Regions from separate parts of the Spongiibacter sp. UBA1325 genome, predicted to be linked through region 3. Evidence: predicted binding sites of a transcription regulator. Region 3 holds the regulator's gene; each other region holds the start of a gene.
The links. Region 3 encodes sigma-54, which starts transcription at its own class of promoters, with help from an activator protein. Its sites were predicted from a motif close to TGGCACANNNNTTGCNNT; they were not measured.
Positions count from the first base shown of each region.

Region 1 (3,081 bases), on a different contig from region 3:
GCGCAGAGCCATTGCCCACCGGGTTTCGACAAAATACATCGACTGCCGTGACGCCCGTTGTTTTCGGGTATTGGCCGATCCCCATATCGACACTGGCTTCGTTCATAAACCGCGATGCACTGTAGCTAACACCGATGTCAGGGTTGGACAGGAGATGATCTACATGCCTGGCAATTTTCGTCGAATGCCAGCTGTCGTCAGCGTCTAGCAGGGCAATAAATTCGCCGTGCGCGTGGCGAATACCGGTATTGCGCGCACCGGCCAAGCCCCTGTTTTCTTGCTGAATAACCACAATGCGCGAGTCCTGGTAGCCCCGCACGATGTCGGCACCGTTGTCCGGAGACCCGTCATCCACCGCAATTATCTCCAGGTGTGGATAGCTCTGCGCAATAACAGAGTCAATACATTCGCGAAGATAGGCCGCCGCGTTATACATTGGGATAACAACGCTCACTAAGGGCTGATCGCGGTGTGCTGAGTGATTATTTTTCATCGCTGGTTCCTCATTCACTATTACTGGCAGTGCCGGGCAGATACCCGACGGCCCGCTCTTCAATACGCTCCGCTTCCCGACAACACTGCGGGTACCGTTTTCAACGCTATTCGCAAATCAGTGGCTAGGCTTTGTTGGCGGATATACTGCAGATCCAGCTCCACCTGCTGATCAAAATTCAAATCCGCTCGGCCAGACACCTGCCATAGGCCTGAAATTCCAGGTAATGCCTTCAAACGTCCGCGCTGATACTCGCTGTATTGAGCCACTTCTGCAGGCAGTGCCGGGCGCGGACCGATCATCGACATTTCGCCGCGCAGTACATTAATCAGCTGCGGTAACTCATCGATTGAGTATTTGCGAATAAACTGCCCTACCCGTGTCACGCGAGGATCGTTTACGAATTTCTTGCAGATACCATCCCGGTCACCTGACATTGACTCCACTTGTCTATGCAGTGCTCTGTCAGTACACATCGACCGAAACTTATAAATTGAAAACTGCTCGCCATTCTTTCCGACACGCTGCTGACGGAAGAAAATTGGGCCGCGGCTTTCAAAAAGAATGGCCGCCGCTGTAACGACGAGTAGCGGTGACAGCAGCAATAGCAATCCGCCACTTAATACAATGTCGTAGCTACGCTTATAACCACTGCGTAGAAATTTCCGCAGAGATAACCCGGCGGGCATGAACAGGCTGGAAATAAAAATTAGGTAGGCACTGGAGACCTGATTCTTTATTGCTTGCATATCAATTACCCCGTTGGTGTTCGCTTTCCAGGGAAATTGCAACCGCTATGCCAAACAAAAAAATAAATTAACTTTATGTTTTTATTATATTTTTTAAAAATTATCGCTAAATAGCTTTACCGCTACTGCAAAGCTATTCGCATTTTGCAAGGCAGCTTGCCGACTAAAGCGACGATCATCAGGGGAAAATAAAAGACGGGGTGAGCACGCCGAGCGCAGTGGCGCTATGCGGCAGATAAGGGCGCGCGAATAACACCGCGAGGTGCGCGGTGTATCATCACGAGTACCGCCCACGCGCCGCCGAGATAGCAAATAATCATTGCCAGGGCGACGGCTTGCGCTCCCAGAAAACTCGACGCCGCGATCACCGCACAAAACAGCGCGGTGAAGGCCACGGCAATGTGATTTTCACCGCGTAAGTTGTCAGCCGCACGAAAATACATACTGGCAGACTCAAACACCATTCGCGGAACCGCCGACAGACACAAAAGCGCAACAAGCACACTGGCTGGCGCCCATTTCTCGCCGAACAGTAACGGCACGTATAACGGCGCCAATAGTGCCTGGCAAAGAATCACTGGCGCGATGAGTCGCATCGCCGTTTTTAAACTTGAGTAATAACTCAGTTCCAGTGCACCACCCTCGCGACGGGTATCACACAGTTTCGGCAGCAAGGCAGTATTAAAGCTGTTTGTCAGCGACAGACTTATTCCCAGACCGGCATTGCGCGCAAAGGCATAAAGCCCAAACAGGTCAGCTGGTAACAGGCGGCCGAGGATAAATAAGTCAAATTGACCGCGGCCGTTTTTTAAGCACTCTGCGAGCAATACCCCTCCGGAATAGCGTCGCGCGGTCACCAGTTCCTGCAATGAAAATTGCAGCTTCGGCACCCAGCGGATGCGCCGATTAATCACCACTACCCACACCACAGCGGCGAATAACTTCGGCCAAATGACCGACCAGACACCGAATCCGCTCAGCGCCAGTGCGGCACTGATCAAGTTATCCATTGTCACCGTGGCCCCCATAATCAGACCCGCTTCCTTCATCCGGCTATCACGCTGCAAGAGGTTAAATTGAACCATCGCAAAGGGGTAAATTAAGTGACTAAAAGCCAGCGCCTGTAACAGCGAGGCCAAAACGGGAGATTGGTAAAGGTCGGCGATAAGGGGGGCGAGGAAAAACTGCAGCGCAAACATCACAATGCCGATAGACAGGTTAAGCCAAAACACCGTCTGCGAAACCCGCCCCAGTTTGTGCTCCTCGGCTTTGACGATTAGATTGCCAATGCCATTGGCAGCAAGAATTCTCACAATCTCCGCGGTCGCTAGCGCGAGCGCCGCGAGTCCGTAGTCCTGCAAACTCAAACAGCGAGCCAGGATGAGTGTCGTGATCAATCGCGACACGCGAACCATCAGTTCGCCGGTTGCCAGCCAACTGAGATTACGCCGAAAACTGCTTGCTGATTTCATGCCCTTGCCCTGAAACACCACTAATAAATGACTGGTCCGTTTACTCAGCAAAAGCCAGGCCAACCTTTTCCTGATTGAAAATTGGCGCTAAAGGCCATTACCACGGGCGTTGAACCCGAAACGTCCGGCAAAATGCTAGCCAAGCGCGGATAAATCTGGCTTGATTCGCATTTTGCGAAGCAACCTACAACGCGAACAGGGTCGTATCGACGCAAAGCGTGAAAGGCCATTTCGTCTAAGCAGCGATGAGCGCCTGCTAACAGCGTGCTATCCACCCGAGCAAACCTCTATTAGGACGTTCCAATGATTGAAAATACGGCCAATGCATCCAACAAGCTACCCGCAGATGCCATTTTCATCATCGTTA
Region 1 covers NZ_DBTD01000004.1:343,666-346,746, reverse strand. Annotated here, with positions in the region: gene B3K78_RS04415 (glycosyltransferase family 2 protein) at 1-493, opposite strand, end outside; gene B3K78_RS04410 (sugar transferase) at 553-1,242, opposite strand; gene B3K78_RS04405 (oligosaccharide flippase family protein) at 1,467-2,714, opposite strand; gene B3K78_RS04400 (DMT family transporter) at 3,018-3,081, shown strand, end outside.
Region 1: a site for sigma-54 is predicted at 1,278-1,295, ahead of B3K78_RS04410 (sugar transferase). Genes of this name have one in related genera too.

Region 2 (3,081 bases), on a different contig from region 3:
GAATCGCCGCGCTTTGTCACCGTGCTCAAATTATGGGCCTGGATATTAACGAGGCCCTCGCAGAGTTTATCTATCGCCGTTGCCAGCGTGATCTAAAAGCGCTATTTGGCGTACTAAGCGACTTAGACCGTCACAGCCTGGCGCGACAACGGCGACTGACGATCCCGTTTGTAAAAGAAATAATGTCTTGGTGAGTGAACTTTTCACTCAATCCAGACTCTCGATGCGGGCGTGGCGTTGCGAATAGTGGTTGCTTCTTTCTTGCGGAGCTTCTATAACTCTTTGCAACGCCGTCGCGGTAAAATTACTGAAAAGCAGGCGTGCAAGGGCATACTTGCGTGTTATTCTTGAGCCAAGACCCACCATTAAGGTAGGGCGACGGAAGACCTAAGTGATAATCAGGGGAGCTACAAAATGCGTAAACAATTAATGGGTGCTGCGATTGCTGCGGTAATTGCCGCACCAGCGATGGCAGATGACCACAGCAACAAGTGGTACTTAAATGCCGGCGTAGGTTATCAAGTTTTCGATTCTGCTTGGGACCTGGAAGAAACTGCTGCGGCGTTGTTCAGCGTTGAACAAAAGCTCAGCAAGGACTGGGGTGTGGAAGTGGGTGTTAGCTACGCTGACGCTGACAACCGTTACAACAACAGTGCTGCTGACGCTGAAGTAACGTTCATTTCTGCTAACGCGATTCGCTACTACAACACTGAGTCTAAGATCGAGCCCTACGCGGCCATTGGTCTTGGCATGGGTGTGGTGAACTTTGACGTGGTACGCGAAGAAGAAATTACTCAGGCCAACTTGGGTGGTGGTTTCCGTTACGCACTGTCTGGTCCTCTGTCTCTGCGTGCTGATGCTCGTTACTTCTACGGTTTCGATCATGAAACTAACGACGGGATCGTCTCTCTGGGCCTGAGCTACGCGTTCGGCGGCGAGTCTAAGCCGGCTCCTGCTCCAGCGCCTGTTCAAAGCAATGACAGCGATGCTGACGGTGTTGAAGATGGTGCTGACCAGTGCCCAGGCACACCAGCAGGTGTTGCCGTTGACGCCAAAGGCTGTGCCTTGGACAAAGACGGTGACGGTGTACCTAACTACCGCGACAAGTGCCCTAACACACCAGCGGGCCGCCAGGTTGATAAATTCGGTTGTAAGTTTGTACTCAAGCACACCGAGTCGATCAAAATGGACGTGAAATTCCCACTGAACTCCGATGCGATTCCTGCTTCGCAAATCAGCGAGCTGAAGAAAGTCGCTGAGTTCATGAAGCGCTTCGGTGGTGTTAAAGCCGTTGTTGAAGGTCACTCTGACAGCACTGGTGCTGCGGCCTACAACAAGCAGCTGTCTCAGCGTCGCGCCGACGCCGTTCGCAGTGCTCTGATTAAAGAGTTCGGCATTGATGCCAGCCGCCTGAGTGCGATTGGTTACGGTGAAGAGCGTCCTATCGCTGACAACAGCACCAAGGCAGGCCGTCAGGCTAACCGCCGCGTTGTTGCAGTAATGGAAGCAGAAGTCGCTAAATAAATCGCGACTAGTGCATACCGGAAGGGGCCCCTGAGGGCCCCTTTTTTTTGCCTGAATTTCGACCCCCTCCTGTTAAATACTCCCGAACTTGTCATGCCCCAATTGAGGGCGAGTTGTTCTGTGTTGCCGAATAGCCCGCCGTATTTACTGGCTTCCAGCCTGATTTAGTTAGTTGGCATAGTTCTTGTTAAATCCAGAGTAGATGCGGTGATTTGCTTGGCAATTCACCAAGTTGGTGCGCTTTTTTAGCCCCCGCGGGCTCGGTTTAGCACACAAACAGTGCGCAACAATGAGGGATTTCATGATATTCGGTCGCAGAAAACGCAAGCCCATTACGATTGCTGACAAGCAGGTAGTGGACTGGAAGTACGCCGTCTGTGGTTATTGCTCCACGGGGTGCTCAATTGAGGTCGGTTTGAATGCCGACGGGAAGCCGGTGGCGAGTCGCGGCAAGGGCAATGCGCCTGTTAATCAGGGCAAGCTGTGCATAAAGGGTATTTTTGAGCATGAACTGAGTGGCACCGCTGGTCGTGGTACGCAGCCGCTGATGCGCGATCGGATATACGACGCGTTTTCTCCAGCCAGTTGGGATAGCGCGCTCGATCGCACGGCTGAGGAGTTTATGCGAATCCAGCAGAAGTACGGTCGCGATAGCGTGGCGATTGTGTCTACCGGCCAACTGCTGACAGAAGAGTTTTACACCCTGGGAAAATTGGTTCGCGGGGTAATTGGTAGCAACAACTACGATGGCAACACCACACTGTGTATGGCATCGGCAGTGTCCGGTTATAAACGCTCATTCGGCGCTGATGGGCCGCCCGGCTGCTACGAGGACTTCGAAAATACTCACTGCCTGATGGCCTTTGGCTCAAACCTCCCTGAGCAACACCCCATTATTTATTGGCGACTAAAAGAGGCGTTGGAGAAGCGCAAGTTTCCACTGATTGTTGTCGACCCGCGCGTGACCATGCTGGCGCAATTTGCCGATATCCACTTACCGATAACACCGGGTACTGACCTGGTTCTGCTAAACGCCTTAGCTCATGTCATTTTGAAGGAGGGCTTGCAGGATCAGTCTTATATAGACGCCCACTGCAACGGCTTTGATGAGCTTGCTGCGACAGTAGAAAAATATGACCCCATCACTGCCTCGCGAATATGTGGTATCGACCCAGACACCATCAAGCATGTGGCCCGCATTTACGCAAAGGCACCGTCGGCAATGAGTATCTGGACGATGGGTATCAATCAGAGTACCCACGGCACCGACGGCGTGTGCGGCATTAATAACCTCAACCTGATTACTGGCAATATCGGCGTGCCCGGCGGGACCAGCCTGTCTATTACCGGGCAGTGCAACGCCATGGGCACCCGGGAGTGGTCATCCTGCTCGGGCCTGCCGGGCTATCGTATGCTTGAGAAGCCGGAGCACCGCAAGGAGGTGGCCCAGTTTTGGGGGGTTGATGAATCCTTCTTCCCGGCAAAGCGCGGTTTGCAACAGACCGATATTTTTCCGGCGATAGAGTCGGGCGAGATTAAGGCCTTGTGGATCGTTGC
Region 2 covers NZ_DBTD01000010.1:533,991-537,071, reverse strand. Annotated here, with positions in the region: gene hda (DnaA regulatory inactivator Hda) at 1-194, shown strand, start outside; gene B3K78_RS14425 (OmpA family protein) at 415-1,524, shown strand; gene B3K78_RS14420 (molybdopterin oxidoreductase family protein) at 1,826-3,081, shown strand, end outside.
Region 2: a site for sigma-54 is predicted at 1,698-1,715, ahead of B3K78_RS14420 (molybdopterin oxidoreductase family protein). Genes of this name have one in related genera too.

Region 3 (3,081 bases):
GAGTAGAAATTGCGCGAGCACTGGCCACCGAGCCCAGTTTTATTCTGCTCGACGAGCCCTTTGCCGGGGTAGACCCCATATCGGTGAACGATATTCAGCAAATTATTCGCCACCTGCAGGCGCGCGGCATCGGCGTCCTGATTACCGACCACAATGTGCGAGAAACCCTCGATATCTGCGAAAAAGCCTACATAGTTGGCGAAGGTCGCATCGTTGCTGAGGGCAATGCCGAGGCCGTACTCAACAACCAAATCGTGCGGGACATCTACCTCGGCGACACATTTACCCTTTGATCAAAAAATCGGCACAGCAATTGCTTTAAACGCCTATTGCAGCGGTGCGGCTGCGGGACTACACTGACCCTGAAGCATCGTCGTTTATGACTACATAACGGCATTTAATCCCTCAGGTATGGTTGTAGTAGAAGTCATTGCCTATGAAACAATCGCTCCAGCTAAAAGTCGGTCAGCAGCTGACCATGACGCCCCAGCTGCAACAGGCGATTCGTTTATTACAGCTCTCCACCCTCGACCTTCAACAGGAAATTCAGTCGGCACTGGACTCCAACCCCCTGCTGGAAGTAGAGGAAGACAGCGACAGCCCGGAACCCCAGAGCAGCAACAGCCAGAGCGAAAGTAACGCCAATGAGGCTGACAGCAAAACGACCTCTGCTGAGGAGGCGCCCAGCAACGACGCCGACAGTGAATGGGCCGAGCGCAGCGACATCCCCGAAGATTTGCCGGTAGACAGCCAGTGGGAAGACGTCTACCAAAGCTCTGCACCAAGCTCCTCCGCGGCCGGTAGCGCCGACGACGACTACAACAATGACTATCGCCACGGCAGCTCAGAGTCGCTCCAGGACCACCTGCGCTGGCAACTCAACCTCAGCCGGCTCTCAGAACTTGACCGCATCGTCGCCGATGCCATCATCGACGCGATCGATGAAAAGGGGCGGCTCACCGTCAGCCCCGAAGAGCTGGTGGACGCCTTCGACGACGACAATATCGAAATAGAAGAAGTGAATGCAGTCCTTCACCTCATCCAGCAGTTTGACCCCCCCGGTGTTGGCGGCCAGGACCTTCAAGAATGCTTGTTAATTCAACTTCGGCAGCTCTCCCCAGACACCCCATACCTGGCTGAAGCGCTGCAGATTGTCGAGCAGCACATGCCGCAGCTCGGCAACCGTGATTACAACCAAATCATGCGTCGCTGCCGGCTAAAAGAAGACCAACTGCGCGACACCCTGGCACTCATTCAAACGCTGAACCCCACTCCTGGTGACTGCGTGGGCAACGACGAAACAGAGTATGTGGTACCAGACGTATTCGTCAGCAAAAAAGAAGGCCGCTGGCTGGTTGAGTTAAACCCGGACATTGCCCCGAAAATACAAATTAACAGCCACTACGCATCGCTCGCCAAAGACAGCGGCACCAGCAGCGACAAAGACTATATTCGCGACAACCTACAGGAAGCGCGCTGGTTCATTAAAAGTCTGCAGAGCCGCAACGAAACACTGATGAAAGTCGCCACCAAAATTGTTGAGTATCAGCGCGGGTTCCTGGAGTACGGCGACGAAGCGATGAAACCGCTAGTGCTCCACGACATCGCCGATGCGGTGAGCATGCATGAATCGACGATCTCACGGGTTACCACGCAAAAATATATGCATACCCCGAGAGGCATCTACGAACTCAAATATTTTTTCTCCAGCCACGTCTCGACCGATACCGGAGGAGAATGCTCCTCCACGGCGATTCGTGCACTAATCAAAAAATTAATTGCCGCAGAAAATCCCAAAAAACCGCTAAGCGACAGCAAAATCACCCAACTGTTGGCCGAGCAAGGCATCAAAGTTGCCCGGCGAACCATTGCAAAGTACAGGGAATCACTAGTCATTCCGCCCTCTAACGAACGGAAAAGACTGGTCTAATAAGGCCCCAAAAGGCCCAAACAACGCGCCGGGAGGCGCCGGATGTTCTCAGCGATGAAGGAGCAAGATATGCAAATAACCGTCAGTGGTCACCATGTTGAAGTTACCCCGGCACTTCGCGATTACGTCAACAACAAACTCGCCAAGCTGCAACGGCACTTCGACAATATCACCAATACCGACGTTACCTTGTCAGTAGAAAAGCTGGTTCAAAAAGCTGAAGCCACCGTACATGTGGCCGGCGCCGATCTGTTCGCCACCTGTGAATCAGAGGATATGTACGCGGCCATCGACAGCCTCACCGACAAGCTCGATCGCCAGCTTATTAAACACAAGGAGAAAAACCTGGGCCACTAAAGGCCCGGGGATGTTCCGGAAACGTAAACATGACCCTTGATTCAATACTCAGCCCCGGACGTACCCACTGCGGTACGTCTGTGGGCAGCAAGAAACGCCTACTGGAACAAATTTCTATTTTTGTCAGTGAGGATAATGCGCAATTCAACGCCGACGAACTGTTCAACGAACTGCTCGCCCGCGAGCGACTCGGAAGCACCGGTATCGGGCACGGGGTTGCGATTCCCCACTGTCGCAGCCAGCAGTGCACCGAAATTACCGGCATGCTGCTTAAACTTGCCGAGCCTATCGACTTCGAAGCGATAGACGACCAACCCGTGGACTTAGTGTTTGCGTTGATCGTCCCTGCCGAAGCACACGACGAACACATTAAAGTGTTGGCAAGCTTGGCCAACGCCTTCAACGATGACGCTTTCCGCCAGCAGCTTCGCAGCGCAGACAGCGACAGCAGTCTTTATGAACGTGCGGTAGCCAGCTAGGCGTGAAGCTTATCATTCTCAGCGGCCGCTCAGGTTCGGGCAAAAGCACGGCGCTGCACCAGCTCGAAGACGAAGGCTTTTACGCCATCGACAACCTGCCGGTGTCACTGCTGCCCGCACTCGTTGCCGAACTCTCTCAAAGCACACTGAAAGTTCATCAGCAGGTTGCTGTCTGTATCGATGCGAGAAACTCACAAACAGAGCTCGCCCGCTTCCAAGAACTGTGCAAACAAGTTCGAAGCCTGGCCAGCTTGCGTATTCTTTTTTTGGATGCCAGCGACGACAAGCTCATTAAGCGTTTTAGCGAGACCCGTC
Region 3 covers NZ_DBTD01000001.1:27,525-30,605, reverse strand. Annotated here, with positions in the region: gene lptB (LPS export ABC transporter ATP-binding protein) at 1-293, shown strand, start outside; gene B3K78_RS00155 (RNA polymerase factor sigma-54) at 437-1,930, shown strand; gene hpf (ribosome hibernation-promoting factor, HPF/YfiA family) at 2,000-2,287, shown strand; gene ptsN (PTS IIA-like nitrogen regulatory protein PtsN) at 2,317-2,766, shown strand; gene rapZ (RNase adapter RapZ) at 2,769-3,081, shown strand, end outside.